Regions from separate parts of the Candidatus Sodalis pierantonii str. SOPE genome, predicted to be linked through region 2. Evidence: predicted binding sites of a transcription regulator. Region 2 holds the regulator's gene; each other region holds the start of a gene.
What was found. Region 2 encodes PurR, which represses purine synthesis genes. Its sites were predicted from a motif close to CANGCAAACGTTTGCNTG; they were not measured.
Positions count from the first base shown of each region.

Region 1: purM (phosphoribosylformylglycinamidine cyclo-ligase) is a predicted target of PurR. The motif match lies at 8,448-8,465, and genes of this name have one in related genera.
Region 3: purE (5-(carboxyamino)imidazole ribonucleotide mutase) is a predicted target of PurR. The motif match lies at 1,869-1,886, and genes of this name have one in related genera.

Region 1 covers NZ_CP006568.1:3,241,001-3,250,937, forward strand. The annotation lists gene purC (phosphoribosylaminoimidazolesuccinocarboxamide synthase) at 1-694, opposite strand, end outside; gene bamC (outer membrane protein assembly factor BamC) at 763-1,812, opposite strand; gene dapA (4-hydroxy-tetrahydrodipicolinate synthase) at 1,829-2,707, opposite strand; gene SOPEG_RS16310 (glycine cleavage system transcriptional repressor) at 2,853-3,428, shown strand; gene bcp (thioredoxin-dependent thiol peroxidase) at 3,425-3,892, shown strand; gene bepA (beta-barrel assembly-enhancing protease) at 3,986-5,464, shown strand; gene hda (DnaA inactivator Hda) at 5,551-6,252, opposite strand; gene uraA (uracil permease) at 6,329-7,612, opposite strand; gene upp (uracil phosphoribosyltransferase) at 7,669-8,295, opposite strand; gene purM (phosphoribosylformylglycinamidine cyclo-ligase) at 8,527-9,564, shown strand; gene purN (phosphoribosylglycinamide formyltransferase) at 9,564-9,937, shown strand, end outside.
Region 2 covers NZ_CP006568.1:2,489,030-2,498,966, reverse strand. The annotation lists gene pykF (pyruvate kinase PykF) at 1-1,134, opposite strand, end outside; tRNA gene SOPEG_RS12730 (tRNA-Val) at 1,661-1,737, opposite strand; partial or broken gene SOPEG_RS30900 (MATE family efflux transporter) at 1,895-2,638, opposite strand; gene SOPEG_RS12715 (riboflavin synthase) at 2,874-3,491, shown strand; partial or broken gene cfa (cyclopropane fatty acyl phospholipid synthase) at 3,559-4,691, opposite strand; gene purR (HTH-type transcriptional repressor PurR) at 5,164-6,183, opposite strand; gene cydH (cytochrome bd-I oxidase subunit CydH) at 6,405-6,494, shown strand; partial or broken gene SOPEG_RS28805 (C40 family peptidase) at 6,707-7,568, opposite strand; gene SOPEG_RS12690 (Grx4 family monothiol glutaredoxin) at 7,973-8,320, shown strand; gene rnt (ribonuclease T) at 8,625-9,329, opposite strand; gene gloA (lactoylglutathione lyase) at 9,460-9,867, opposite strand.
Region 3 covers NZ_CP006568.1:4,293,099-4,303,035, forward strand. The annotation lists gene ppiB (peptidylprolyl isomerase B) at 1-453, shown strand, start outside; gene SOPEG_RS21275 (UDP-2,3-diacylglucosamine diphosphatase) at 464-1,183, shown strand; gene SOPEG_RS21280 (ASCH domain-containing protein) at 1,323-1,745, opposite strand; gene purE (5-(carboxyamino)imidazole ribonucleotide mutase) at 1,979-2,488, shown strand; gene purK (5-(carboxyamino)imidazole ribonucleotide synthase) at 2,485-3,555, shown strand; gene SOPEG_RS21295 (NADP-dependent isocitrate dehydrogenase) at 3,667-5,901, opposite strand; partial or broken gene ybbP (putative ABC transporter permease subunit YbbP) at 6,202-8,653, opposite strand; partial or broken gene SOPEG_RS21305 (ATP-binding cassette domain-containing protein) at 8,650-9,251, opposite strand; gene SOPEG_RS21310 (GDSL-type esterase/lipase family protein) at 9,222-9,755, shown strand; gene SOPEG_RS21315 (SDR family oxidoreductase) at 9,784-9,937, shown strand, end outside.

The sequences.
Region 1 (9,937 bases), 750 kb from region 2:
TACGCTTGGCGACTTCCTCATATGCTTCGATGACGCCGCCCAGGCTCTGACGGAAGCGGTCTTTATCCATTTTATCCAGCGTGTTTTTGTCCCATAAACGGCTGCCGTCAGGGGAAAACTCATCCCCCAGCACAATTTCGCCGTTGAATAGGCCGAATTCCAGCTTGAAGTCCACCAGAATAAGCCCGGCATCGTCAAAAATTTTGCTCAGCACATCGTTGGCCTGATAGGTCAATTGCTTCATGCGCGCCAGGTGGTGTTCACTGACCCAGCCGAAGGTGGTGCAATAGGAGTCGTTTATCATCGGATCGTGCATGGCGTCGTTTTTCAAAAACAGATCAAACAGCGGCGGATTCAACACCAGCCCTTCTTCCACGTCCAAGCGCTTCACCAGCGAACCGGCGGCGCGGTTGCGCACCACGCATTCCACGGGCACCATCGCGAGTTTTTTCACCAGCACTTCATTATCGGAAAGCAGGCGCACGATCTGGGTCGGAATGCCGGCCTCGGCCAATTTGGTCATGATGAAATAATTGAACTTATTGTTGATCATGCCCTTGCGCTCGAATTGCTCGATACGTTGACCGTCCAGCGCTGACGTATCGTTGCGGAAGGTCAGGATCAGCAAATCCGGATCCTCGGTGGTATAGACCGTTTTCGCTTTGCCGCGATACAACTCAGCTAACTTTTGCATTTTTACATACTCCAGTGGCAGATGACGCTGTAATACAGGTAAAAAAGGGGGCCGAGGCCCCCTGTTGATTAACGGGTAGATGACTGGCTGAATGCCGCCTGGAACACCGCCACCAGCGCGTCGTTTTGCGACTGGGTCAGGGTATGTCCTTTCGGGTCGGTGAACTGCAGCGTGCTGCGGTTGCCGAGGTCGCCGACCTGCAGTTTATAGTCGCCGTTGCGCAAATCCGGATCTTTGGCGCCTAAATCGTCCCAGGTACCGCTGCCCGGGGCGTCATAGGTCACCGAGACGGTACCGAGCGGGCGGCTGCTGTCCTTGACCTTCATGCCGATACGCGAGAGCGCCGCCGGCAGATGGGTCCACACGGCATTGTATGGCGAGCGCACCACCAGCAGCGGCAGCCCGTTTTCGTCGGCGCCGCTTTGCACGCTCAGATCGGCGGTTTCGCCCTGAGCGATACGGTTGACGCGCTCGTCGTTAAGCTGTTGAAGCCCGCTCGCGACGCTGTTGAGCATCTCGACGGTATAGTGCTGCACCAGCGCGGGGTTGGTCACCGGCTTATCCTGCTGCCGCAGACCAAGAGAGGTCACCTGCAGCGAAGTCTGATAGCCCTGCGTCGCCAGGCTTATCTGGTAACGGCCGCAGTACTGTTCGTCTTCATCCGCGCGGCTCCAGAGGATCCAATCGGTATTCAAGCTCTGCTGCGCGTCCTGACGTGAGGCGATGGGATAGCCCTTGCTTTGCACTACCGCCGCTACCTGCGACCACAGATCGCGACTTTGCGCGCTGTTCTCCAGCTGGATAACGGCGCTGTTGCCGGAATATTGCGAGCGGGAACCGTTCAGCAACGCCAGCGGCTGCGCGGGGGGACGGATGTCCAGCCCTTTGCCCACGGCGCCGTTGCGCGTGACGGCGGAAATCTCATCGTCGCCGTTCTGCAGGGGCAGAATCATACCGGAAGGACTGGAAAGCGCGTGCATCGACGGTGCTTTCAGGTACTCTTCATTGCCGTTTACCTGACGTTTATAGCGCTGATCGCTGGTACAGGCCGCGAGCAGCACAATAAGCGTGACGCCTACCCCTTTCGCTACCCGCGACTTTTGCATTGAATAAGCCATTAAATCTCCCTAAGAGTTACAGCAAACCCGCATCCGTTAACGCCTGTCTCACCACGCGGCTGCCCGCCTCGGTCAGGGGCGTCATCGGCAGGCGCAGGGTATCGGTCGCCATTAATCCCAATGCTTTACAAGCCCATTTAACCGGTATGGGGCTGGGTTCAAAGAATAATTTCTGATGCAGCGGCATCAGGCGCTGATTCAGACGGCGCGCATCAGCGTAATTGCCGTCGGCCGCCAGCGCGCAAAGCTGCGCCATTTCCTTCGCGGCCACGTTCGCCGTCACGGAAATCACCCCTTTGCCGCCGAGTTGCATGAAGTCCAATGCGCTGGCGTCGCCGCCGCTTAGCAGCAGGAAATCGGCATTGACCAGCTCTTGGATCTGGCTAACGCGGCTTAAGTTCCCCGTCGCTTCCTTAATACCGATAATATTTTTGATTTCCGCCAGGCGGGCGACGGTCGGCGGCAGCATATCGCAGCCGGTGCGCGCCGGCACATTGTACAGGATCTGCGGCAAATCGCTGCTTTCGGCAATGGCTTTAAAGTGCTGGAACAACCCTTCCTGACTCGGACGGTTGTAGTAGGGCGTGACGCTGAGGCATCCCACGACGCCGCTGTCGTTGAAGCGGCGAGTCAGCGATACGGCCTCGGAGGTAGAGTTGGCACCGGTGCCCGCGATGACGGGAACGCGCCCGTCGCTGAGCTCAAGGGTCCACATCACCACATCGCCATGCTCTTCATGGCTCAGGGTAGACGTTTCGCCGGTCGTTCCCACGGCCACGATGGCTGCGGTGCCGCTGGCGACATGATAATCGATTAATTTTTTCAGACTGACCCGGTCGATGGCGCCCTTTTCGTCCATCGGAGTAACCAGTGCAACTATGCTTCCCGTAAACATTGACCATCCCTCCACAAACAGGTTATTCATGGTACTTTTGTCACCTATCCAAAAGCAAGCAAACATAGGCCCGGTAAGCCCTTGGCAGCAGGTTTTTTTTAGGGTTACCATGTAAATCACAACCCGCCGGACAGGAAGCGCCATTTTGCCACCGTTACAGCAACATTATCTGGTTATCACCGCACTGGGCACAGACCGGCCTGGCATTGTCAATACCATTACCCGCCACGTCAGCAGCTGCGGCTGCAATATTGAAGATAGCCGACTCGCCATGCTGGGCGAGGAATTTACCTTTATTATGCTGCTTTCCGGCGGGTGGAACGCCATCGCGCAAATTGAATCTACTCTGCCGCTGAAAGGGGCCGAGCTGGATTTATTGATTGTCATGAAGCGCACCAACGCCCAGGAGCAACCGGCGACGCCGACGACGATGTGGGTCACGGTGGAGGTGGATGACTCTCCCCACATCATTGAGCGCTATACCGATTTGTTTGATAGCCATCAGATGACCTTGGCGGAGCTGGCGTCGAAAACGCAGCCGGCGGGCCCGCAATCGCCGCCGCGGCTGACGCTCTCGATGACCGCGCACGGTCCGGCCGGGGGTCAGGTTCTGCTGATTGAACAGAGGTTTCATCAACTCTGTACAGAACTGCATGCGCAAGGCAGTATTAGAGTTATCAATCATCCACAGCATCAGAAAAGAGACGGAGTATTGCAATGACGCCACTGAAAGCCGGTGATATAGCACCACAATTTAGCCTGCCCGATCAGGACGGTGAACTCATCAGCCTTACCGACTTCCAGGGACAAAGAGTGTTGGTCTACTTTTATCCCAAAGCGATGACGCCAGGCTGTACCGTACAAGCGTGCAGGTTGCGCGATAACATGGACGACCTGAAAAAGGCCGGGGTGGAAGTCCTGGGCATCAGTACCGACAAACCCGAGAAGCTATCTCGCTTCGCCGAAAAAGAGCTGCTGAATTTCACCTTGCTCTCCGATGAAGACCATCAGGTCGCCGGCCAGTTCGGCGTCTGGGGCGAGAAGAGCTTTATGGGCAAAACCTATGATGGTATCCACCGCATCAGTTTCCTGGTGGGTGTCGATGGCGCCATCGAAAAAGTGTTCGACGATTTCAAAACCAGCAATCACCATGATATCGTGCTGGCCTATCTGAAAAGCGTCTGAACGCAGCCCGCGACGCAGGCCGGCGCGCCCTCACGACGGCGCGGGCGGCGACGTAGGATGACGGCCGGCCGCCGCCGGCAACATGGGTTAACTATGGTTACTCGGTTGAAAAAAAGCTTTATCGCGGTATTGCTGACCGCGTTCGTCGGCGCATTGCCGGCGCAGGCTGATGAGATCCAGGATAATCTACCGGATATGGGCACCACCGCCGGTAGCACTCTGAGCATCGGCGAAGAGATGCAAATGGGGGATTACTTCGTGCGCCAGCTGCGCGGCGGCGCCCCGATTATCAACGATCCGCTGTTAGATCAATACATCAATCATTTGGGCGGGACACTGGTGGCCCATGCCAACTCGGTGCGCACGCCCTTCCATTTTTTCCTGCTGCGCAGCAGCGAGCTTAACGCGTTCGCTTTTTTCGGCGGCAACGTAGTGCTGCATTCGGCGCTGTTTAACTATACCGACAATGAAAGCGAACTGGCGTCGGTCATGGCCCACGAACTGTCTCATGTGACCCAGCGTCATCTGGCGCACGCCATGGAAGATCAGCGACGCAACGCGCCATTGACCTGGGTCGGCGCGCTGGGCTCCATTCTATTGACCATGGCCAATCCCCAATTGGGTATGGCCGCGCTCTCCGGCACCATCGCCGGCGCCGCCCAGGGTAACATCAGCTTCACGCAGGCCAACGAGCAGGAAGCGGATCGCATTGGTTTGCAGGTGCTGCAACGCGCCGGCTTTGACCCGCAAGCGATGCCGGCCTTTTTGCAGAAGCTGGCGGACCAGAACCGCTACTCCACCGCACCGCCGGAGATGCTGCAAACCCACCCCTTGCCGCTGAGCCGGCTGGCGGATACCCGTAACCGCGCCAACCAGATGAAACACATCGCCATCGACTCATCGCAGGACTTTTACCTGGCGAAGGCGCGCGTGCTCGGGATGTTCGGGTCAAGTGACAACGTGTTGCGCAACGATGTGCTGGACGCCTGGCAGAAAGGCAACGCGCGCCGGCAGTTGGCCGCGCAGTACGGCCAGGCGATTTTGTTCTATCAGGCCAAAAAATACGACGACGCCAAACGTACGCTGCAACCTTTGTTAACCCGGCAACCGTCCAACATCTGGCTGGTGGATTTGATGACCGATATCGATCTGGCGCTAAAACAGACGGGACAGGCCATCAGCCGGCTTGAGGCGCTGGTGCGCGGCAATGAGCGCGATGCCAACCCGGTGCTGCTGCTCAACCTCGCCAACGCCTATGTCGAGGGGCATCGCTATAGCGACGACATACGGATCCTCAATCGCTACACCTTTTCCCACCCTGACGACACCAACGGCTGGGATCTGCTGGCCCAGGCATGCGCCGAGCAGGGTCTGGGGGATCAGGAGCTGGCGGCGCGCGCCGAACGGCTGGCGCTAACGGGGCAGTTGGATCAAGCGGTGCGGGCGTTAAGCGAGGCCAGTAGCCGGGTCAAATTGGGCAGCCTACAACAGGCGCGTTATGACGCGCGTATCGATCAGATTAGGCAGTTGCAGCTGCGCTTCGCACAGTATGAGAAAGGCGCGCGCCGCTAAACCGCGCCCTACTGCGGGACACGCGGGTGGCGCGCCACACTGGCGACCAAGATAAGCGGCGTTCAGGGTTAAATCGCGTTAAAGCCTTAGAGATTCAAGATGGCTTTGACGAACGGAATGGTCAGTTTGCGCTGCGCGCGGATGGACGCATGATCCAGCTGATCCAGCGTCGCCGACAGCGTGCGCATATCCCTTTCCAATCGTTTTAGCAAAAAGCGGCTGACGTCTTCCGGCAACTCAAATCCACGCAGCTTCGCCCGCAGTTGCAGGGCCGCGCCCTTCTCTTCGTCAGAGAGCGGCTGCAAACGATAAATCTGCCCCCAATCCAAACGGGAGGCCAGGTCAGGCAAGCTGAGATTTAATTGGCGCGGCGGGCAATTGCCGCTAATGATAAGCCGGGTGCGCCCGGTTTCCTGAATGCGGTTATAGAGATTGAAAATCGCTATTTCCCACGGCGGATCGCCGACGATACACTCGATATTATCGATGGTCACCAGCGCTAATTGCTCCATTCCTTCCAGCACCTCAGGAACGAACCAGGTGCGTTTGTCCAGCGGCACATAGCCTACCGCCTGGGTGCGCGTCGACAGCGCCGCGCAGGCGGCGTGCAACAAATGGCTGCGGCCGCCCCCCTCGCGTGACCAAAAATAGAGGTAACTGCCGTGTTCGCGGGACAGCATTTCCTGGAGCGCCGCCAGCAGCGCGCCATTTTCGCCGGGATAAAAGCTGGCGAAGGTCTCGTCATCGGGTAGATAGAGCGATAAAGAAAGCTGCGCCGGCGTGTTCAGATGTACCTCTTGCGTTCTGGCAAAGATCTTTGCCAGTTTACCATAACTTTACCGCGCCGCGCGGACGGCGCGGCCGTCAGGAGGACATGCCTTCATCGGGCTCCAGGATTTTCTCTTCGCCGCGCAGCAGCGTGATAACGCGGAATATCAGGCTAAGCGCGATACCGACCACCGTTGCCAACGCCATACCTTTCAACTCGACGGCGCCCAGATGGAATTTGGCGCCGCTGACGCCGATAATCAGGATAACCGAGGTCAGAATCAGGTTTTGCACTTTGTTATAATCGACCTTCGACTCGATTAGCACCCGGATGCCGGAGGCGGCGATGACGCCGTACAACAGCAGCGACACGCCGCCCATCACCGGTACCGGCACCGCCTGGATCGCCGCCGCGAGCTTGCCGACGCAAGAAAGCGCGATCGCCAGAATCGCCGCCCCGCCAATGACCCAGGTGCTGTAAACGCGGGTTATCGCCATGACGCCGATATTTTCACCGTAAGTGGTGTTCGGCGTCGACCCAAAAAAGCCCGACAGCAGGGTTGACGCGCCGTTGGCGAACAGCGAGCGGTGCAGGCCCGGATCGCGCAATAAGTCGCGCTGCACAATATTGGCGGTCACCATCAGGTGCCCCACATGTTCGGCTATCACCACCAGCGCCGCCGGCAGGATAGTCAGAATAGCCATCCATTCAAAGCGCGGATGGTAAAACGTCGGCAGCGCGAACCAGGGGGCGGCGGCCACCGGCGAAAAATCCACGATACCGAACGCGGCGGATAGCACATAGCCCACCAGCACCCCGATGAGAATGGGGATGATGGCCAAAAACCCGCGGAACAATACCGACCCCAGCACCGTGACGCCGAGGGTGGCCATGGATATGACCACGGTGGTGGCGTCCACCGGCACATCGGCGCTAGGCCGCAGACCCGCCATATTGGCCGCGACACCGGCCAGCTCCAGGCCGATGACCGCCACTATCGCCCCCATCGCGGCGGGAGGAAAAATGACGTTGATCCAACCGGTTCCTGCCTTCTTGACGATAAGGCCCACCAGGCAAAACAGTGCGCCGCAGGCGATAAAGCCCCCCAGCGCCAGCTCATAGCCGAGCGGCAACAGCAGCAGCACCGGCGAAATAAAGGCGATGCTGGAGCCGAGATAGGCGGGAATTTTGCCCTTGCAGATAAACAGGTACAACAAGGTGCCGATACCGTTAAAGAGCAGGACAGTCCCGGGATTGATTTTAAATAAAATCGGCACCAGCACCGTGGCGCCAAACATGGCGAACAGGTGCTGCAAACTCAGCGGGATGGTTTTCAGCAGCGGCGGGCGTTCCGACACCCCGATGGCGCGACGGGTCATGGCGACTTTCCTCAGATTCAGGGTCAAAAAAAATCGACTCATTGGCCGGTTTAGGATTATTTGGTACCAAAGATTTTATCGCCCGCGTCACCCAGGCCCGGCATGATATAGCCTTTTTCGTTGAGTCCCTTATCGATAGCCGCAGTGTAAAGCTCCACGTCGGAGTGTGCTTTTTCCAGCGCCGCAATGCCCTCGGGCGCCGCCACCAGCACCAACACTTTGATACAGCGGCAGCCGGCCTTCTTCAAGAGATCGATGGTGGCGATCATCGAGCCGCCGGTCGCCAGCATCGGATCCACCACCAGCGCCATGCGTTCGTCGATACTTGATACCAGCTTATGGAAATAAGGCACGGGCGTCAGCGTCGTTTCGTCACGGTAGACGCCGACTACGCTGATGCGCGCGCTGGGAAGATTTTCCAGTACGCCATCCATCATGCCGAGGCCGGCGCGGAGGATAGGTACGACGGTGATTTTCTTTCCTTTGATTTGATCAATTTCAACCGGTCCGCACCAGCCTTCGATGGTTACCGTTTCGGTTTCCATATCGGCGGTGGCGACATAGGTCAACAGGCTCCCCACCTCCGACGCCAATTCGCGAAAGCGTTTGGTACTGATATCGTGAGCGCGCATCAACCCCAGCTTGTGTTTGACCAGCGGGTGCTTAACCTCAACGATCTTCATGTTATCTCTCCCCCAGGCTACTGAACGGCCAAAAAAATCGCGAGATTATAACCCCTTTTTCGCGCCGCACCATACGTATTTGCCTGATCAGGATCAAGCCTTATATGGAATTTACTATAGTCAACAAAAACGTCGACGCGAATGCAACAGCTCTCGCAAACGATTGCCCACGCTGTTAGAATTGGCGGCGCCCCATTCCAAGCAACAGTTTATCTCCGTGGAGATCTTGCAGTGACCGACAAAACCTCTCCCAGTTACAAAGACGCAGGTGTGGATATCGATGCCGGCAACGCATTGGTAGACCGCATTAAAGGTGTTGTGAAACAGACCAAACGTCCGGAAGTGATGGGCGGGCTGGGCGGCTTCGGTGCGCTGTGTGCGGTGCCGCAGAAATACCGCGAGCCGATTCTGGTTTCAGGCACCGACGGCGTCGGGACCAAACTGCGTCTGGCCATGGATTTAAAACGCCACGATACCATCGGCATCGATTTGGTGGCAATGTGCGTTAACGACCTGGTGGTTCAGGGCGCTGAACCCTTGTTTTTCCTCGATTATTATGCCACCGGCAAGCTGGACGTCGATACCGCGGCCGCGGTGATAACCGGTATTGCCGAGGGTTGCCGGCAGTCCGGCTGCGCGCTGGTCGGCGGTGAAATGGCGGAAATGCCGGGCATGTATCACGGTGAGGATTATGACGTCGCCGGCTTTTGCGTCGGCGTTGTGGAAAAAGCGGATATTATCGACGGCAGCAAAGTTCAGGCCGGCGATACCCTGCTGGCGCTGGCCTCAAGCGGCCCCCATTCCAACGGTTACTCGCTGGTGCGCAAGATTTTGTCCTTCAGCCAGACCGACCCCGAACAGACGCGGGTAGAGGGCAAATCGCTAGCGGATCACTTGCTGGCGTCGACGCGCATTTACGTTAAAGCGCTGCTTTCCCTTATCGAGCAGACCGAGGTACATGCGATCGCACATTTGACCGGCGGCGGCTTCTGGGAGAATATTCCGCGCGTTCTGCCGGCCGGTACCCAGGCGGTGATCGATGAAAACAGCTGGCAGTGGCCGGCGGTATTCCGCTGGCTACAGCAGGCCGGCAACGTCAGCCGCCATGAAATGTACCGTACCTTTAACTGCGGCGTCGGCATGGTTATCGCCGTCCCCGCGGCCAGCGCCAATCAGGCGCTCGGTATACTCGCCGGTCTGGGTGAAACCGCCTGGGTACTCGGCGAAATTCAGCCCGCCGACGGCGAGCAACAGGTGATTATCCGCTAATGAAACGCCTGGTTGTGCTGATCTCGGGTGAAGGCAGTAACCTCCAGGCGCTTATCGAGGCCTGCCAGCAGGGCAAAATCGCGGCGCGCATCGCCGCGGTCATCAGCCATCGCGCCGACGCCTACGGGCTGACGCGCGTCGCGGCCGCGGATATCGAGGCGAAGTCGCTCAATCCGGCGGATTTCGCCGGCCGTGAAGCGTTTGATTTGGCGCTCAGCGCCCTTATCGACCGCTACCGGCCGGAGGCTATCGTGCTCGCCGGTTATATGCGCATTCTGTCGACCGCCTTTGTCGCCCGCTACGCCGGCCGGATGCTCAACGTGCATCCCTCGTTGCTGCCGCGCTATCCCGGCTTACATACCCATCGCCAGGC
Region 2 (9,937 bases):
GCCTTCTGTCGCGACCACGATCAAAGGCGATTCCAATTTTTCCGCGGTTTCCACCGCGCCGCGGCAAACGGCTTCGGTAATGCGCAACTTGCGGCTGTCGTGCTGACCGTCAATACGGCTCGGCAGCATACGATCGGTGCGCTGGCAAATGGTGGCCATAATGGTAACGGCTTCCAGCGGATATTTTCCTTTGGCGCTCTCGCCGGACAGCATCACCGCATCCGTGCCGTCAAGAATGGCGTTGGCCACGTCGCCGGCTTCCGCGCGGGTTGGGCGAGGATTTTTGATCATCGAGTCGAGCATCTGGGTGGCGGTAATGACGACCTTGCGCGCCCGGTTACACTTCTCGATCATCATTTTCTGGGCGAAGATGACTTCTTCCACCGGAATTTCGACGCCGAGATCGCCGCGGGCCACCATGATGCCGTCGGACGCTTCCAGAATTTCGTCGAAATTGTTCAGGCCTTCCTGGTTTTCGATTTTAGAGATGATCTGGATATGTTCGCCACCGTGCTGCTGCAAATGTTCACGAATTTCCAGTACGTCGGAACGCTTGCGGATAAACGAGGCGGCGATAAAATCCACCCCTTGCTCGCAGCCGAAAATCAGATCGCGTTTGTCTTTTTCCGCCAGCGCCGGTAGGGCAATGGACACGCCAGGCAGGTTGACCCCTTTATTTTCGCCGAGATCGCCATTGTTCAGCACATTGCACACCACCTCATTCTGGGTGACGCTGGTGACGGTCATGCCCAACAGTCCGTCATCCACCAGCACGGTATTGCCTACGGCCAGATCCTGGGTGAACCCGGGGTAGGTGACCGCCACGTGCTCGCTGTTGCCAACCACGCTCTGATCGGTAGTAAAGGTTTGGCCCGCGCGCAGTGAAACGTCGGCGCCGTTTACAAGCTTCATGGTGCGGATTTCGGGGTCTTTGGTATCAAGCAGGATGGCGGCCTGTTGACCCGTTCTCTTCAGAACCGCGCGCAGATTTTTGATGCGCTGCCCGTGCTCTTCATAGTCGCCGTGGGAAAAGTTGAGACGCATCACGTTCATCCCCGCGTCGAGCAGGTTGGACAGTACCTCTTCGGATTCAGTTTTCGGGCCGATGGTACAAACAATTTTAGTCTTTTTCATAACGTTGATTTCTATAAGTTGTGATGGATGATGAATCTGGTGCATCGCCGGACCAGGCCCGCGATGAAAAAAAAGCCGCTTGCTAAACCTGCGGTCCATATTTAAGGATAGGTGACAACGCTCGGAACGTAAGGAAAAAAAATTGAACGGCTCAGCACGGCAAGGCCGGTATGCGCCGGAGGTCAATGCTGTTTTTAGACGTTGGGGGCAAATCAATCGGCGCTAACCCTTCAATTGAAATAACGTTTTGCATTATAGTTATTGGCAGGCGGGAAACAAAGTAAAAACTGGACAATTAATGCGTTAGCACAAAAAAAAGCGTTATTGTGTCATTTTTGCCGCAGATCGTCGCAACCGGCAAAGACCGTTTTGTCACGCGCTCGTGCACGTTGTTTACCCTCATGATAATACCCGGCGCCGATGACGCTGGCTGAAGAGAGGCCGTGGGAAACATAGCGCAACATCATCGCTGCGGAAACAGTAGCGGTTAAAAAAGGAGTGCGAGGGAAAAGGGAACGATAAGATTTGGTGCGTTCTAATGGACTCGAACCATCGACCCCCACCATGTCAAGGTGGTGCTCTAACCAACTGAGCTAAGAACGCATTTTGTTGCCTGCTGCCTGCAGGACGAATATTAACGGGCTCTATCACGCCTTGCAAGGGGAAAACGCGTTTTCCCCCCCCCCCCCGAACGCCGATTGATTGTCGAGGGAATGTGCATTAAGCCGGCTTTTTCACCGATCAAGACGCGTCATGCCCCTCAACGCGCCGCCCGACGCAAAATGCGCGCGGGGGTTTGGCGCTGTAGCCAGCGCATCCGGAACATCATCAAAACGGCGGCTGAGGTCAGACCGACAATAAATCCAATCCAGAAACCGCTGGGACCCATGGCGGGGCGCAGCCAATCCGTCAGCGCCAGCACGTACCCGCACGGCAGGCCGCGCAGCACGCCGTTGCCGATAACCTGGATGGAATCAGAAATCTGATATAGGGCCGCTAGCAGCATTAAATGCGAGGCCATGGCCACGACCGCCGGCGTATCGTTATACAAGAGCGCAATCCGCTCACGCAGCAGGCCAGCGTGACGCCTATCATCAGGCTGGCCCTGGCCCTGGCCCTGGCCCTGGCCCTGGCCCTGGCCCTGGCGCTGACTCGCGCCTGCTCGACATCGCCTTCCCCCAGGCGAAAGCCGATGCGGATGGTGGCCGCCACGCCCAGCGTCAGCCAGAAGCCCTGACGTATCTGATGGGCAATCCGGTCTCGCCGTCCGGAGCCGTTGAGCTGCGCGATAACCGGCGTTAGCGCCAGCAGCAGGCCGTGACCGAACAAAATGACCGGCAGCCAGATGGAGGTGCCCACCGTTACCCGCGGCCATATCGGTGGCGCTTACCGAGCCGGACATGATGGTATCCACGACCCCCATCGCCGTTTGCGATACTTGGGCGAAAATTACCAGGATGGCCAAAGCCACTAAGATACGCGCTTCCTTAACATAATTTTGCACGCGGACACCTTTGTTGCGAGTGACGAACCGAGTTTATTAATGGAACCCGCACGCGTTAACACGGCTGGATCCTTTTAGCGGCATAGTGTAATGCATTTTGTTGGCGAAGATAGCAGGAAAATGACGCGATATAAGGGGCATAGCCTCTATTGTATCGTGTCAGTATTTGGAATTTGTCATATTATGGGGCAAACTGAGCGCCGAGTTATTCGGTGTAGCCAGATGAGGAAAACGCATGTTTACGGGGATTGTTCAGGCCACCGCGCCCATTACCGCGATTGAGGAAAAAGACCATTTTCGTACCCATCACGTCCGCCTGCCGGCGGCGCTGTTGCCGGGTTTGACCATCGGCGCGTCGGTGGCCCATAACGGATGTTGCCTGACAGTGACCGTCATCGCGGGCGACGTGGTCAGCTTCGATCTGATGAAAGAAACGCTCCGGCTGACCAACTTAGGCACGCTTAAGGTTGGCGATGAGATCAACCTGGAACGGGCGGCGACCCTGCAGGCGGAGATTGGCGGTCATCTGATGTCAGGGCATATTATCTGCACAGCCGAATTGACCAAAATCGTGACCTCAGAGAACAATCGGCAAATTTGGTTTTCCTTGCCGGACAGGGCGCTGATGAAATACATCCTGCATAAGGGTTATATCGGTGTTGACGGTATTAGCCTGACGGTAGGCGAAGTCGCGGGCAACCGTTTTTGCGTACATTTAATTCCTGAAACGTTGCTGCGCACCACGCTCGGTAAGAAACGACTCGGCGATAGCGTCAATATCGAAATCGACCCGCAGACGCAGGCGATTGTCGACACCGTGGAGCGGGTTTTGGCGGCGCGCGAGCGCGCCTGACCCAGGTGGGCGGCGGCGCGGTCTGAAAGCGCCGTCATGTGCGCCGGCAGCCATGACGGCGCAACGCTTACCGCGCGACGCGCAGACCGCCTTCGACGCCCCGAGGGCTGAACAGAACCTGCCATAGCTGGATATTGCGGGCGCGGAACGCGCCGGCGCAGGCCTGTAAGTAGTATACAAACATGCGGTAAAAACGTTCGGAATAATTGCCCTGCAACGTCGGCCAGGCGGCGATGAAGAGTTCATGCCAGGCCATGAGCGTGCGATCATAATCCGCGCCGAAATTATGCCAGTCTTCCATGACGAAATGAGGCTCGCTGGCATCGACGATATGCCGTACGGACGGCAGGCAGCCGTTCGGGAAGATATATCTGTTGATCCATGGATCCACATTCATATCGGTCCGGTTCGTGCCGATGGTGTGCAGCAAAAGCAGGCCGTCGGGTTTCAAATTACGGGCCACCACATCGAAATAGGTTGGGTAGTTTTTCGGCCCCACGTGCTCGAACATCCCTACCGAGACAATGCGATCGAACTGCAAATTTAAATCGCGATAATCCTGCAACAAAATCGTGACATCTTGTCCTGCGCAACGCGTTTGCGCCAGCTTTTGCTGCTCGGTCGAGATGGTGACGCCGTGGACTTTAACGCCATAATGTTGTTCCGCATAATTCGCCAGACCGCCCCAGCCGCAACCGACATCCCCGGCTGCAATTGCAGTTTTTGGCAAATCATTTCCAGTTTATTTTGCTGGGCCTGCTCAAGGCTGGCGGCATGAGGCCAATAACCACAGGAATATTGCATATACGGATCGAGCATGAGCGAGAAGAGATCATTGCCTAAATCGTAATGTTCTTTACCGACGATCCAGGCCCTTTTGCGCGATTGGAGATTAGTCAGGCGCGCCGCGGCGACGCGTAGGGTATCTTTTAAATGATGGGGAAGCTTATTTTCCAGTCCGCTGCGCAACGCACGCTGAAAAAACATATCCAGCCGTTCGCAATCCCACCAGCCATCCATGTAACTTTCACCTAAACCCAGTGAACCGTCCTGTAGTACGCGCTTAAAAAAATCCGGGTTGTTGACGTGAATATCGAATGGACCATTGATTTCAATGTCGGCTTCAGCGAGTAATTCATGGACGATGCGATACCAAGCGTTATCCTGAAAGCTCAGGTCTTCAACACACGAGGAACTCATAGCTTCTCCATCACCTTTCTTCTAAAAATACCTCGTCAGGAAGAGCCAGGCGCTGCCTGCGAGCTTTTATAAGAATCCACGGTAAGCCGTGGTGTCTGATACGACAAATTAACAGAGGAATAGAAACTCAGAATGGTTGTTAAACCGGCTGCTTTGCACGAAAAAGCATGCATGAGTAAACATCACGTCCCTAAAGCAAAATGAATAAACAACTCGTTATAATTGTTAACGTAATTGAGTATAAGCCTGCATCCGGCTTTAGACAACTCCAAAAACAGCAATAGGAATAATAGCCTAAGTTAATGATAACTTTGGGAAACAGTCACACTCCTCAAAGAGTTAGTGCGCCTAAAGAGTTATTATTCATTTCTGCGTCGCGGGGAAATTTGCGCGGCCACGTAGCGCGTAAAACGCCGTGCATAATGGCCAACGCCGCCGCAAACACGGGGCCTCAGCCAACGACGGCACAAGATTAGCGGTTATGGTAGGGGTCATCGGCCACCGAACAGCGCTCCACCAGGGTGGGATGGACCTCAATTGTCTGCGCGGCTTCCCGCTTGCTGATGATCCTATCAAGCAGCATGGTCAGCGCGGATTCCCCCAATACGGCCTTGGGCTGATCCACCGTGGTAAGCGCGGGGGTGAAATACCGTGAGTGGCTGACATTATCGTAGCCTATCAGTGAAATGTCTTGCGGTACGCGCAGCCCATGCTCGTGGATGGCGCACAATGCGCCCATCGCCATCTCGCCGCCGCCGCAAAATATCGCGCTGGGACGGTGAGACTGGGCCAGAATATGTTGCATGGCGCGATAACCGGAAGCCGGTTCGAAATCACCTTGAACGATCCAGGCCTGGTTGGGCAGAATATCGGCCTCTTTTAACGCATGAAGATAACCGCGGTGGCGTCCGCCGCCGGTGTTGCGCGCCAGCTGGCCGGGAATGGCGCCAATATCCCGGTGGCCGCGATCGAGTAAATAGCGGGTGGCCATATAACCGCCGGCAAAGGCATTATCGACGATGGTATCGGTAAAATCGCCGCGCACCTCACCCCAATCCATCACCACCATGGGAATATGGCGATATTCTTCCAATAGCCGCAGCAGGGCTTCGGGGTATTCAACGCACATCACCAGCAGCCCATCGACCCGCTTTTGCGCCAGCATTTGCAAATAGGCCTGCTGTTTCGATGTTTCGTTGTGGGAATTGCACAGGATAAGGGTGTAGCGTTTGGCAAAACAGTGAAGCTCTATGGATTCAATTATCTCGGCGAAATAGGGGGCTTCGCTGGTGCTGGCCAACAGACCGATGGATTTGGTGCGGTTGACCTTCAGGCTGCGCGCCACCGCGCTGGGGGAATAGCTGAGCTGTTTGATGGCGTCCCATACGGCGCGTTTGGTCTCCGGCGCCACGAAGCGGGTTTTATTAATCACATGGGAAACCGTGGTCGTTGATACCCCCGCGTGTTTGGCTACATCTTTTATGGTTGCCATCTCTAAACTACTCCTGGATCCCTCGGCAGTAGGGGATAATGCTATGTGAATCGTTTGCCTGCCAACAAAAGGCAATTTTCCTCGATCTTGTCGAGAAAGTGAAAGCGTTATATGCGTTGAGCCGCCGACGGGACATGCTTTTTGGCCACGGCTATGGCAAGATAGAGAACGAATACCGACTAACTTAGCCACCTGACGCAGAAGCGTTAAAAGGAAATATCATGAGCCGCGATTTTGCTTGGTCGTTAACGACTACCGTCTTTTCGCTGTTGGTCATCATTATCTTCAGCTTTACCACCGTATTGGATTGATCGCGTTTGGCGCCGGGCCGAACATCACCCAGACGGTAAAAAGGGCTCCAGGCCCTTTTTTTTATCATCCCTAAACCACTTCTAAGGGCGGGGGATTGATTTGCGGCCTAGTAACGACGCGCGGATCGGCACGGTGAGCTGGCGGGGGCGTCAAAAGGCCCCTTAAGACCCGCGCTGCGACGGCAAGGGGGAGAGGCTGTCGCGCGTGGCCGTCAGCGAATGGTGGTAGGCGTCATCACGCGGCGGGCGCCGACATAATGATCCTGCCAATAATCTTCGCTCAGGTAGCTGATACGGATGTCACGCCCGGTGCGGGGTGACTGAATGAAACGGCCATTGCCCAGATAAACCCCGACATGATCCGCCGTGTTGCGGATGCGGATGCGGAAAAAGACCAGATCGCCGCTTTCCAACTCGCTCTTTTTTACCGGCGCAGCATCCCGCAAGTGGTACATTTCATTCGCGGTACGCGGCAGCGGCACGCGGATTAAGTCTTTATAGGCGTAGTAAATCAACCCGCTGCAATCGAAACCGGTGGTCGGCGATTTACCGCCCCAACGATAGGGCTTACCCACCTGCGACATCTGTTTGGCCATCGCCGTTAATTTAGCGTGCTGGTAGCGAACCTTGTGGCTTTCGCTCATGCGCAATGGTTGAGCGTCTGCCGCAATGGCCGCGGTCCGGGCTCGCGCGCCGCCGCGATGGCGTCCATAGGCTTTCTTCAGCCCTTTGCCGGCGGCCTGGTTATGCGCCAGACGAGTATTTTCACGTTGGCGGCGGGAAGACGTAATGGGGCTTTTGCCCACCTTCACGACGACGGTTGGCGCTGCGTCGGGGGGGGGGCGTTTTGGTGGCGACGGCCTTGCGGGGTTTCACCACGGCAGATTTTAACTTGGGATTACCCAGATGCTCGCTCTCGGTGCTGCGGGTCTTTTTTTGCAGTTTAACGGGCTTGCGCTTGCGTCGGTCATCGGTTTTCGCCGCGCTGGCCTGCGATTTACGTTGATCGGCATTGACTCCCGCATTCGGCGCGGCGTGCGCGAGATTGAGAAAGAGCTGGGTAAACAGCAGCACAAAAAGCGTAAAGCATAAACGCTATCCTCTGTGGCCCAAGGTCGGGAGAAAATGACGGCTCAGCTGAATTTAAGCTATTTGCGGTTCTAATGCATCCGTATTTTCCTACAGATTGTGAATAAACGTGAATAACATGCGTGATGCGGCATTTTTGCGCGCGTGCAGCCGTAAAAAGCAACGGTTTTACGGCCCGTTAAACGCCCTAGTCGCAAATCTTCGCCGCCGCAAGGGCAGACCCGGCGTTCGCGCCCGTTGTATCACGGCCGGGGCGGCTGAAGCCCGCCGGCGGGGCTAACGTGAAAAAAGCATTTAAATGTTCCCCCCGGAATCGTTAGAATAGTGAATTACGTCAGACCCGATGTATGATAAATAAAAGCCAGCCACTGGCTTAAGGAAGCGAGACAATGACCACGACTATCGAAAAAATTCAGCAACAGATCGCCGAGAATCCGATTCTTCTGTACATGAAGGGCTCGCCTAAATTACCGGGCTGCGGTTTTTCCGCCCAGGCGGTACAGGCGCTGTCCGCCAGCGGTGAGCGTTTTGCCTATGTCGATGTGCTAACCAATCCGGATATCCGCGCTGAACTGCCAAAATTCGCCAACTGGCCGACCTTCCCGCAGCTGTGGGTGGACGGCGAGCTTATCGGCGGCTGCGACATTGTCATTGAAATGTACCAGCGCGGCGAGCTGCAGCCGCTGATTAAAGAAACGGCGGTAAAATACAATTCGCAAGCGGATAACGCGCAGTAACGGGAGGAATGTGCGCAGTACAGCGCGCAGCCCCGATGCTGTCCGGCGCTAACGCGCCGCGGCCGAGAGACCGCCTCGGCGCTATCGCACCAAAAACCACCCAAGGCACAGCGGGTGGTTTTTTTTGCGTCTCAGCGTGCCGGGCGCGGGGCAGTACGGGCGTCATCGCCGCCCGGCATGCCCTGCGGCATTCGCTAGGCAACATCTCAAGCGCCAGGGCGCCCCGGGGACGGGCAGGTGGTGTGCCCTGCAAGCGCTAAAGCCCTGTCATTGGCCGCGCAGACGGCCCGCGGCGTGGCAGCGTTTACAGATCGATAGTGGGGTTGGCGCGATCCTGCGCGGCGCAAGCCTCTTCTTCGGCGTCACCCGTGGCGGGTAGCGCGACCGGCCAGCCGCCCAGACGTTTCCAGCGATTGACCAATTCACAAAACAGGGTCGCGGTACGTTCGGTGTCATAGAGCGCCGAATGCGCTTCACCGTTGTCAAAGGCAATGCCGGCGGCGCTACAGGCTTTCGCCAGCACGGTCTGGCCGAGCACCAGCCCGCTGAGCGCCGCCGTATCAAAGGTGGCGAAGGGATGGAAAGGGTTGCGTTTCAGGCCGGCGCGACCGGCGGCGGCCATGAAAAAGCTGTAATCAAAAGCCGCATTGTGGGCGACTATAATGGCGCGGTTGCAGTCCTGATCTTTAATTCCTTTACGTACCAGTTTGAAGATTTCATGCAAGGCTTCATATTCGGTCACTGCGCCGCGCAGGGGGTTGTGCGGATCGATACCGTTAAAGGCCAGCGCTTCCGGCTGCAGCAGCGCGCCGGGGAAAGGGTCGACGTGGAAGTGCAGGGTGTTGTCGGCGTGCAGCCAGCCGTCATTATCCATTTTCAGGGTGACGGCAGCGATTTCTAGCAGGGCATCGGTCCCGGCGTTGAATCCCGCGGTTTCCACATCAATGACAACGGGATAAAAGCCGCGAAAGCGGGCGCGGAGGGTGTTCAGATCGTCTATTTCAACCATGCCAGTTCTTATGTTCAGCGAATTCAGCTGCCATTATGGCAAATTTTGGCGCGGCTTGCATGGCGAGTTATGCCCGCGCGGCGCGGAATACCGGCTGTGAACCCGCAGGTCCCGGCCGCGCGTACGCTGCTTAATTGCCGACGCCTTGACCGGCGTGTTTGTTTTCAATCAGTTCGATTTTATAACCGTCCGGATCTTCAATAAAGGCGATAATGGTAGTTCCGCCTTTCACCGGCCCGGCTTCGCGGGTTACTTTGCCACCGGCCTGGCGAATGCGTTCGCAGGCGGCGGCCGCATTGTCCACGCCCAAGGCGATATGGCCATAGGCGCTGCCCAAATCGTAACTCTCCACGCCCCAATTATAGGTCAGCTCGATGACCGCGCCGTCGCTCTCGTCGGTATACCCCACGAACTCCAACGTATATTTGTATTCCGGATTTTCGCTGGTGCGCAGTAATAGCATTTCAAGGGTTTTGGTGTAAAAATCGATGGAGCGTTGTAAATCGCCTACCCGCAGCATGGTATGTAATAAACGCATAATGTCCTCTTGAGCCATCACGATCGGTGCGGCCGTGTTAAGTGAAGAGGCTTCAGTATAGCCTGCGGGG
Region 3 (9,937 bases), 1.8 Mb from region 2:
ACCTTTGCGGAAAAAGCGCCGTTAACCGTTGAGAATTTCCTCAATTATTGCCGCAGCGGGTTTTATGACAACACCATTTTCCGTCGCGTGATTAATGGTTTCATGATCCAGGGCGGCGGCTTTGTCCCCGGTATGGAACATAAGGCGACCCAGGCGCCGGTAAAAAACGAAGCCAATAATGGTCTGAAAAACAATCGCGGTACGCTGGCGATGGCCCGTACCAACGATCCGCATTCTGCCACCGCGCAATTTTTTATCAACGTGGTGGATAATGACTTCCTGAATTTCCGTTCTGAGCGTCCCGACGGCTGGGAATATTGTGTCTTCGCCGAAGTGACCGAGGGTCTGGACGTGGTGGATAAAATCAAAGGCGTCGCGACCGGCCGCAGCGGGATGCACCAGGATGTACCGAAAGACGACGTCATCATTACCCATGTGACGATCGCGGAGTAACCTTAGCCGCATGTCAACGCTGTTCGTCGCGGATATTCATCTTTGCGCACAAGAGCCGGCGATTACCGCCGGTTTTCTGCATTTTCTACGTACCCGCGCCCGCGCCGCGCAAGCATTGTATATTCTTGGCGACCTGTTTGAGGTGTGGATAGGCGATGATGATCCCAATCCGCTGCATCACGAGATCGCCGTCGCACTACGGGCGCTGGGTCAACGCGGTATTCCCTGCTATTTCATTCACGGTAATCGTGATTTCCTGCTTGGCCAGCGCTACGCCAGCGCCTGCGGTATGACGCTGCTGCCCGCGCAGCAGGTTATGCAGCTTGACGGGCTTCGGGTGGTGATATTGCATGGCGACACGCTGTGTACCGACGATAGCGATTATCAGCGTTTTCGCCGCCGGGTGCATCAACGCTGGCTGCAGCGGCTGTTTCTGTCGCAGCCGCTGCGGCTGCGGCTGCGCATCGCCGACAGGATGCGCGCCAATAGTCTCCATGCCAACTCCGGGAAAACCGCCGATATCATGGACGTCAACGCGCAGGCGGTCATGACGGTGCTGGCGCACACCGGCGCGACGGTGATGATCCATGGCCATACCCACCGGCCGGCGATACATGAGCTGCCGGGGGAGCGCCGTCGCGCGGTGCTTGGCGCCTGGCACCTCCAGGGGTCGGCCATTGAGGTCACGGCCAAGGGCGTCACGCTGCACGAGTTCCCTTTTGGCGGTTGAGATTTGGCGCGCACCCGGCGTCATCTTTTCGAACACGAGAGGCGCTTATCCCCTCAGCGCAGCCACCGGCACCCTCTGCCGCCAGGGTTTCCCGCTCAACCGGGGGGCTCGTAGGGCGCCAGGCCACCTCTGCACAGGTCTATAAGGTTGCCACCAGCATAAACTCTTCCACCACCAGCGCCATCTCTTCCGACCAGTGGCCGGCACGTTCAAAAAACGCCCGGTGGGTTTCACGCCAGTAGGCCAGGCTAAGATCGCCCTCGCCTTCTTTGGCCGCCATTTCCGCCGTGACGTCGCAAAAACGCAGCAGACGCAAGGCGGTGGTACGGATAACCGCCAGCGGACGCTCCCGGCCATTGAGGATCACGCTGTAGTCGCCAATGCGCGGGGAGCTGGCATCCTGTTGGTAGGCCTGCAGCGAGCAGCAGGTGGCGGTTTTTATGCCCCCTACCACGAGTGCGCCCAACTCGTCGGCCATTTGCGGGCTATCGCCGAAGGCCCAATATGCCGCGCCCGGGTAGGTTACCGTAAGCGGCGCGCTTTCCTTTGGTGTGGTTTCCATCGCTGATATCCCGTTGAGCCCCGCCAGCGCCGGCCAGGGCAAGCTATTCAGTTAAAGCAACATTTCGGTGCAGTATAATCCGCACAGCGCATTTTTTCCTTCGCCGCGCACGCCGCCGGTGGCTACGCAACCGTTTTCCTCTACCGGGACCCATGATATGCTCTACGCCCGGTTAGCCAGGCCGCAGGGTCTGTTAAGAAAAACGACATTATGACCACAGGAGCACGACGCGTATGCATTCCAACCACGCCACGGCAAAGATCGCGATTGTCATGGGTTCCCAAAGCGATTGGAGCACCCTGCAATTTGCCGCGGAAATTCTCACCGCGCTAAACGTTCCCTTTGAGGCGGAAATTGTTTCAGCCCACCGTACCCCTGATAAGTTATTCCGCTTCGCCGAGCAGGCGGCCGACAACGGTTATGCGGTGATTATCGCCGGCGCGGGCGGCGCGGCGCATTTGCCGGGCATGCTGGCGGCCAAGACGCTGGTACCGGTACTCGGGGTGCCGGTTCAAAGCGCGGCGCTGAGCGGCGTGGACAGTCTCTATTCCATTGTACAAATGCCGCGCGGTATTCCGGTCGGCACCTTGGCCATCGGCAAAGCCGGCGCCGCCAACGCCGCCCTGCTGGCCGCCCAAATTTTAGCGCTGCATGACGCGGCGCTGGCCAATCGCCTGAGCCAGTGGCGCCAACGGCAAACCGATGAGGTCCTGAGCCATCCCGATCCAAGGGAACAGGCATGAGGCCGGTCTGCGTACTGGGCAACGGCCAGTTGGGTCGTATGCTGCGGCAAGCCGGCGAGCCGCTGGGTATCGCGGTGTACCCGGTCGAGCTGGACGCCGAGCCCAAATCGGTGCCTTTCGGCCAAAGCGTCATCACCGCCGAAATCGAGCGCTGGCCGGAAACCGCCCTCACCCGCGAATTGGCGCGTCACCCCGGCTTCGTTAATCGCGATATTTTCCCCAGGCTGGCCGACCGGCTGACGCAAAAGCAGCTGCTGGACCAGTTGCGTCTGGCCACCGCCCCCTGGGCGCCGCTGGCGGGTGCCGCCCAATGGCCGGAGGTGTTTGTTTCCTTCGGCAATTTGGCCATTGTGAAACGCCGGGTGGGCGGCTATGACGGTCGCGGCCAATGGCGGCTCCATCCGGGCGAAGAGGCCACCCTACCGCAGGAGTGCTACGGCAGTTGCATCGTCGAGCAGGGCATCGCCTTCGATGGGGAAGTATCGCTGGTCGGCGCCCGATCCGCCGATGGTGCCCAGGTCTTTTATCCGCTGACCCATAATTTCCATCAGGAAGGTATTCTGCGCGCCAGCGTCATCTTTCCCTCTCCGGATAGCGGCCTGCAACAGCAGGCGGAAAATATGCTCGGCGCTATCCTGCATGAGCTGGACTATGTCGGCGTGATGGCGATGGAGTGCTTTATTGGCGGCGATCGGCTGCTTATCAATGAACTGGCGCCGCGGGTGCATAACAGCGGCCACTGGACGCAAAATGGCGCTTCCATTAGTCAATTTGAACTGCATTTACGCGCTATTCTGGCGCTGCCGCTACCGGTACCGGTCGTCAGCGCGCCCGCGGCCATGGTGAATATTATAGGCAGCGACGTTAATATCGATTGGCTGGCGGACTCGCTAGTGCATTTGCACTGGTACGAAAAAGAGGTGCGCGCGGGGCGCAAGGTCGGACATCTGAATCTTACCCATCCTGATAGCGTGACACTCAGCCGCAGCCTGCAGTGGTTAGCAACGCTACTGCCGGCGGAATACCAACACGGGATCGACTGGGCAAGGCAGAAACTGGCCGGTTGAGATTGAGCAGGCGCGGCTCGCACTGTCCACAACATTGCCAACGAATTGCCCCCCTGCGCTGACACCGGGCTGACCGGCGCAGGAGCCGGTGCGTGCCGGACAGGGGCTGCCTTAGGCGCCCACCGCCTGTAGCGCGCCGTTGAGGGTGGCGCTGGGGCACATGGCTTTGCTGGTCAGCGCGGGATCCGGATGATAATAGCCGCCGATATCCACCGCGTTACCCTGCACCTGATTCAGCTCCGACACAATTTTCTGCTCATTATCAGCCAACGTGCGCGCGAGCTCGGTGAACTGCTGCTTTAACGCCGTGTCCTCGTTCTGCTCCGCCAGCGCCTGCGCCCAGAACAGCGCTAGATAGAAGTGACTGCCGCGGTTGTCGAGCTCACCGACTTTACGGGAAGGGGATTTGTTAGCGTCGAGGAACTTGCCGGTTGCCTGATTCAGCGTTTTCGCCAGCACTTTGGCCTTGCTGTTGCCGGCGGCGATACCGACGTGCTCCAGCGAGGCGGCCAGCGCCAGGAATTCCCCCAGCGAATCCCAGCGCAGGTGGTTTTCCTGCACAAACTGTTGAACGTGTTTGGGGGCGGAACCGCCGGCGCCGGTTTCAAACAGGCCGCCGCCCGCCATCAAAGGCACGATGGAGAGCATTTTGGCGCTGGTACCCAGCTCCATAATCGGGAAGAGATCCGTTAAATAATCGCGCAGCACGTTGCCGGTGACCGAAATAGTGTCCTTGCCCGCGCGGATCCGCTCGATGGAAAAACGCGTGGCGTCGACCGGGGACAGGATACGGATATCCAGCCCGCGGGTATCATTCTCCTGCAAATAACGCTGCACTTTCTCAATCATGCGCGCATCGTGCGCACGGGCCGGATCGAGCCAGAATACCGCCGGCGTATTGGATTCACGGACGCGGTTGACCGCCAGCTTCACCCAATCCTGAATCGGCGCATCTTTAGCCTGGCACATGCGCCAAATATCGCCCGCCTCTACCGGATGGGCCAGCAGCACGTTGCCCGCCTCATCGGCGACCTGCACCACTCCGTCGGCGGGGATCTGGAAGGTCTTGTCATGAGAGCCGTATTCTTCGGCCTTTTGCGCCATCAACCCCACGTTGGGCACGCTGCCCATGGTCTTGGGATCAAAAGCGCCATGCTGCTTGCAATCTTCAATTACCGCCTGGTAAACGCCGGCATAGCAGCAGTCTGGAATGATGGCCTTGGTATCATGCAGTTGACCATCGGGCCCCCACATTTTGCCGGAATCGCGGATCATTGACGGCATCGACGCATCCACGATAACATCGCTAGGCACATGCAAGTTGGTAATGCCTTTGTCGGAATTCACCATGGCAAGCGATGGCCGCTCGGCATACAGCGCCTTGATGGCTTGTGTGATTTCCGTCTGTTCAGCGGCGGGCAATTCTTTGATTTTGGCGTATAAGTCGCCAATACCGTTGTTGGCGTCGAAACCCAGCGTTTTCAGTTTATCGTTATAGCGGGCCAGCACCTCTTTATAGAATTCAGACACCACGATACCGAACATAATCGGATCGGACACCTTCATCATAGTCGCTTTCAAATGCAGCGACAGCAGCACGCCCTGCCGTTTGGCATCGGTGATCTGCTGCGCGATAAAGCTGCTCAACGCCTTTTTGCTCATGACCGCGGCGTCGATGATTTCGCCGGCGTTCACCGCCGTTTTGGCTTTCAAAACCTGCTTGGCGCCATCGCGGCCTACGAGAGTGATACTGACGTTACCATCGCGTTCAATCAGCGCCGATTTCTCGCTGCCGTAGAAATCGCCCTCGTGCATATGGACAACGTGGGATTGAGACGATGCCGACCATTCTCCCATGCGGTGCGGGTGTTTGCGGGCGTAATTCTTCACCGACAGCGGCGCGCGGCGATCGGAGTTGCCTTCGCGCAGAACTGGGTTAACCGCGCTACCTTTGATTTTGTCGTAGCGGGCCTTGGCCTCCTCTTTTTGCGCATCCGTGTTCGGCTCGTCAACGTAATCCGGCACCGCATAGCCCTGCGTTTGCAGCTCTTTGATGGCGGCTTTCAGCTGCGGCAGCGAGGCGCTGATATTCGGCAGCTTGATGATATTGGCTTCGGGCGTCACCATCAGTTGGCCCAGCTCCGCCAGGTGATCCGACAAGCGCTGATCCGATTGCAGATGTTCGGGGAAATTGGCGAGAATGCGGCCCGCCAGCGAGATATCGCGGGTTTCGACGGCGATCCCCAGGGATTGGGTGAACGCACGGATGATCGGCAGCAGCGAGTAGGTCGCCAGCACTGGGGCTTCATCGGTGAGCGTATAGATAATCTTGGACGTCGTAGTCATTTATTACGTTAACTCCTCTCTCTCTCATAGCGATTGCAACTATCGTGAAGAGTGCCGAACCGTTGCGTTCACCGTTGACACCCGTTGGGAGCATAAGCGGAAACGCGGGTTTTCCGGATAACACTGCCTGGTGCTAAGTGGGCAGAGTGGATCTGCGAAGTGGCTGAGATATCTGGCTGATAACCTCTGCGTTGTTGGCGGACCTATTTACATTGTAGTGTGACGCCAGGCCGTTACTGTGCAGCAGGAGTCCGGGCCCTGTCAACCCGGTTGTCACTATGCTGATTATCTTTTGTTGCATTAATGTTCCCATTTTGTAAACAATTGCATCCAATCCTGTCCCAGCCGTCCCTTTCTTTGCACCAGACGGGCGCCAAGCACGGTCCCCAGCAGTGATAACAGCAGCATACCCCCGAGGGGCAGCTCCCACCACAAATAAGGATCCGGTCGGACGGGGAAATCGAATACCCGCCGCTGCAACAGCATCAGCGCCGCCTCGGCGCCGATCGCGGCCACCGCGCCCGCAACTAGCCCGAGTAAGGCAAATTCATTCCACAACGTCCAGCGCAGCAGTTTGCGGCTAGCGCCTAATGTCCGGTAGACCACCAATTCCTGCTGGCGCTGACGCATGCCGACCTGCACTTGCGCCATCAGCAACAGCCCGCCGCACATCAGCACCAGAATGACCATGATTTCCAGCGCCCGGCTTACCTGTTGCAGTACCTGCCCTACCTGCCGCAGCATGGCGCCGATATTCAACAGGCTCAGCGTGGGGAACTGACGTGTAAGCGCCGTCACCAGCTGCTCGTTTCCATCATAACGAAAGCTGGTCAGCCAGGTTTGCGGCTGTCCTTCCATCCCTCCGGGCGGAAAGATGAAGAAAAAATTCGGCCGCAGACTCTCCCAATCCACCTGGCGCAGGCTGGATACCGTGGCGCTAAACGACAGGGTATCGCCGGTGAATGTCAACCGATCGCCGATACCGACCCCCAGATCTTTCGCCACACCTTGCTCCATTGATACTTCGCCCGCGCGCGGCGGCCAATGGCCTGCCAACAGCGGATTATGATCGAGCAAGTCGCGCAGCCAGGTCAGGTTGAGTTCCCGGTTAACCGTGGGGCCGCCCGGATCGTCGGGCTTGATGATGTCGGTCGCGCTTCGATCGTTGATGGCGGTCAGCCGGGCGCGCACCATCGGATAGAATACGCCGGGCGTCACACCGCACTGCCGCAGGAAGCGATTGACGGTGTCCACCTGCTCATCGGTCATATTCAACAGGAAATAGTTAGGGCTTTCCGGCGGTAGTTGCTGCTGCCATCGTTGCAACAGGTCGCCGCGCATCACCAACAGCAGGCCCAGCAGCATAAACGACAAAGAAAACGCCGCCAGCTGACTCTGCGTCACCCAGGGCTGGCGCAGCAGGCGATTGACCGCCAGCCGCAGGGTCAGCCGGCGCAGCGTCAACCGCCGCAATAGCAGCAGCGCCCCCCACCCCACGACGGCCAACAGCAGCGCCCGCACCGCCATACCGGCTACCACCGACCAGAGCAGCGGGCTTGGCCCCACCAACCACAGCAGGAGCCCCAGCAGCAGCGCCAGCACCGCCGGCAGATAATAGCGCAGTGGCCAAACGGTCGATAACACATCGCGGCGCAGGACGCGCAGCGGGCGGGTGGCCAGCAGTTGGCGATAGGGGCGCACCCCAACCAGCAGGGAAATGACCACCAGCGATCCCATCGACCAGAGCCAGGGCCACACGCCGGCGGGGGGTAGCGTAGCCGGCAACACCGGCGCTAACAGTTTTATCAGCACCGCCTCGAACGCCAGCCCCGCCAGCGCGCCACAGACGACCGAGAAGGCCAGCAGCGCCAACCACTGGCCGATTATGAGCTTTATCAGCGACAGCCGGCCGGCGCCCAGGGTTTTTAGCACCGCCACCAGCTCAGCGCGGCTGCGGCAGTAGTGTCCCACCGCCACCGCAGCCACCGACAAGAGCAGCGTCAACAGCTCCGAAAGCAGCAGAAAATATTGTGAACGCTCCATGGAGCGATTCAGGGCACCGCTCGACTCCTCTGGACCGTTCCAGCGTTGATCGGCTTTTAACTGCTGCGTCAGCCAGTTCTCGAAACGTTGGAGCTCTTCAGGCTCGCCGGCGAACACGGTAACGCCAAGTGACCCGGCCGCCGGGCTGCACGGCGCCGGTTTTCTCCACGTCGGCGGTGTTGATGATAATGCCGGAAGCGGTTTGAAACGGATTGAAACCGCTGTCCGGTTCGCGCAGCACTTCCCCCGCCACCCGCAACGTCGCGTCGCCCACCTCCAGCGAATCGCCCGTCTTCAGTCCCAGCAGCGCCAGCAACCGCGGCGCGACCAGAGCCTCTCCCGCCCCCGGGCGCAGATTGGCCGGCCAGGTGATCAACTCGCCATACAGCGGGTAGTTGCCGTCGGCGGCTTTGACCCTGGCCAGTTGCGCCGCGTCGCCGGCGAACGTCATGTTCATAAACGTCAGTTGGCGGCTGAGCGTCAGTCCGTCAGCCTTGGCCTGCGAGAGCCAGCGTTCATCCACCGACCGCGCCGCGCGCAGCACCCGATCGGCCGCCAGGAATTCGCGGCTTTGCTGGTTAAGCCCTTTTTCCATCCGATCGCTCAGGTTACCCAGCGCCAGCACGCAGGCCACCGACAGGGTAAGCGCCAGCCAGACGATCAGCATGGAGGGGGTTCGCCATTCGCGCCAGAACCAGCTTGCTATCATGCCACTTCCTCCAGCCGGCCGTCCTGCAAACGCAGACGGCGTTCACAGCGCGCGGCCAGTTGCCTGTCGTGCGTCACCAGAATCAGGGTAGTGGCGAAATCCCGGTTCAGGCTGAACAGCTGATCGGCAATGCGATCGCCGGTGGCGCGGTCCAGATTGCCGGTCGGCTCGTCGGCGAATAAAATCTGCGGCCGGCCGCTGAACGCGCGCGCGCCAGCGCGACCCGCTGCTGCTCGCCGCCGGAGAGCTAGGCGGGCAAATGGGACAAACGTTGCCCCAGCCCCAACTGCGTCAACAGGGTCACCGCCTGTTCGCGGCTTTGGCGCTCGCCCTCCCCTCTCAGCAGCGCCGGCAATTGCACATTTTCCAACGCCGTCAGGTCGTGCCCCAGCAGATGTACGGCGCCGTCGCTACCGTCGTCGAGCCCGGCCAAGATCCCCAGCAGGGTGGATTTCCCCGATCCGGACTCGCCGATAAGCGCAATCGTCTGCGCGGGTTTGACAACCAGCTCAACTCCGGTAAGGATGGAGATATGGTGTTCACCTTGACCGACGTGCTTACTAAAATGATGAACTTCAAAAACGTTTTCCGCTGGCATTTTCTTTTCCTTATTCTGTTAAGTCTGGTAAGCGTTCGGGCGCTGGCCGCCGATACGCTCTTGGTTCTAGGCGACAGTCTAAACGCCGGTTACCGCATGCCCGCCGCACGGGCCTGGCCTGCGCTGCTGCGCCAGCATAAGCCACGCTGGGTGGTCATCGAGCTGGGCGGGAATGATGGTCTGCGCGGTTTTCCGCCGTCGCAGATTGAACAAGATTTGGTCAAAGCCATTACCTTAAGCCAACAGGCGGGCGCGCAGCCCCTGCTCATGCAGATCCGCCTACCGCCGAATTACGGCAAGCGCTATACGGAAACCATCAGCGCCATTTATCCGGCGCTGGCGAGCCGGTACGCCGTTCCCTTACTGCCGTTTTTTATGGAGCAAGTTTATCTGCGGCCGGAGTGGATGCAAGATAACGGGATACATCCCAATCCGGACGCCCAGCCTTTCATCGCGCAATGGATGGCGGACCGCCTGCTGCCTTTACTTAAACATGAATCATAGGCAAGGAGAGCGCAATTTGGGTAAAGTTATGCAAAAAGCCGTGCTGATTACCGGTTGCTCCAGCGGTATCGGCCTGGTGGCGGCCCGCTATCTGCGCGCGCGCGGCTACCGGGTGTTGGCCGCCTGCCGCCAAACCCGTGATGTAGCGCGGCTGGCGACGGAGGGCTTTGAGGCCGTGGCGC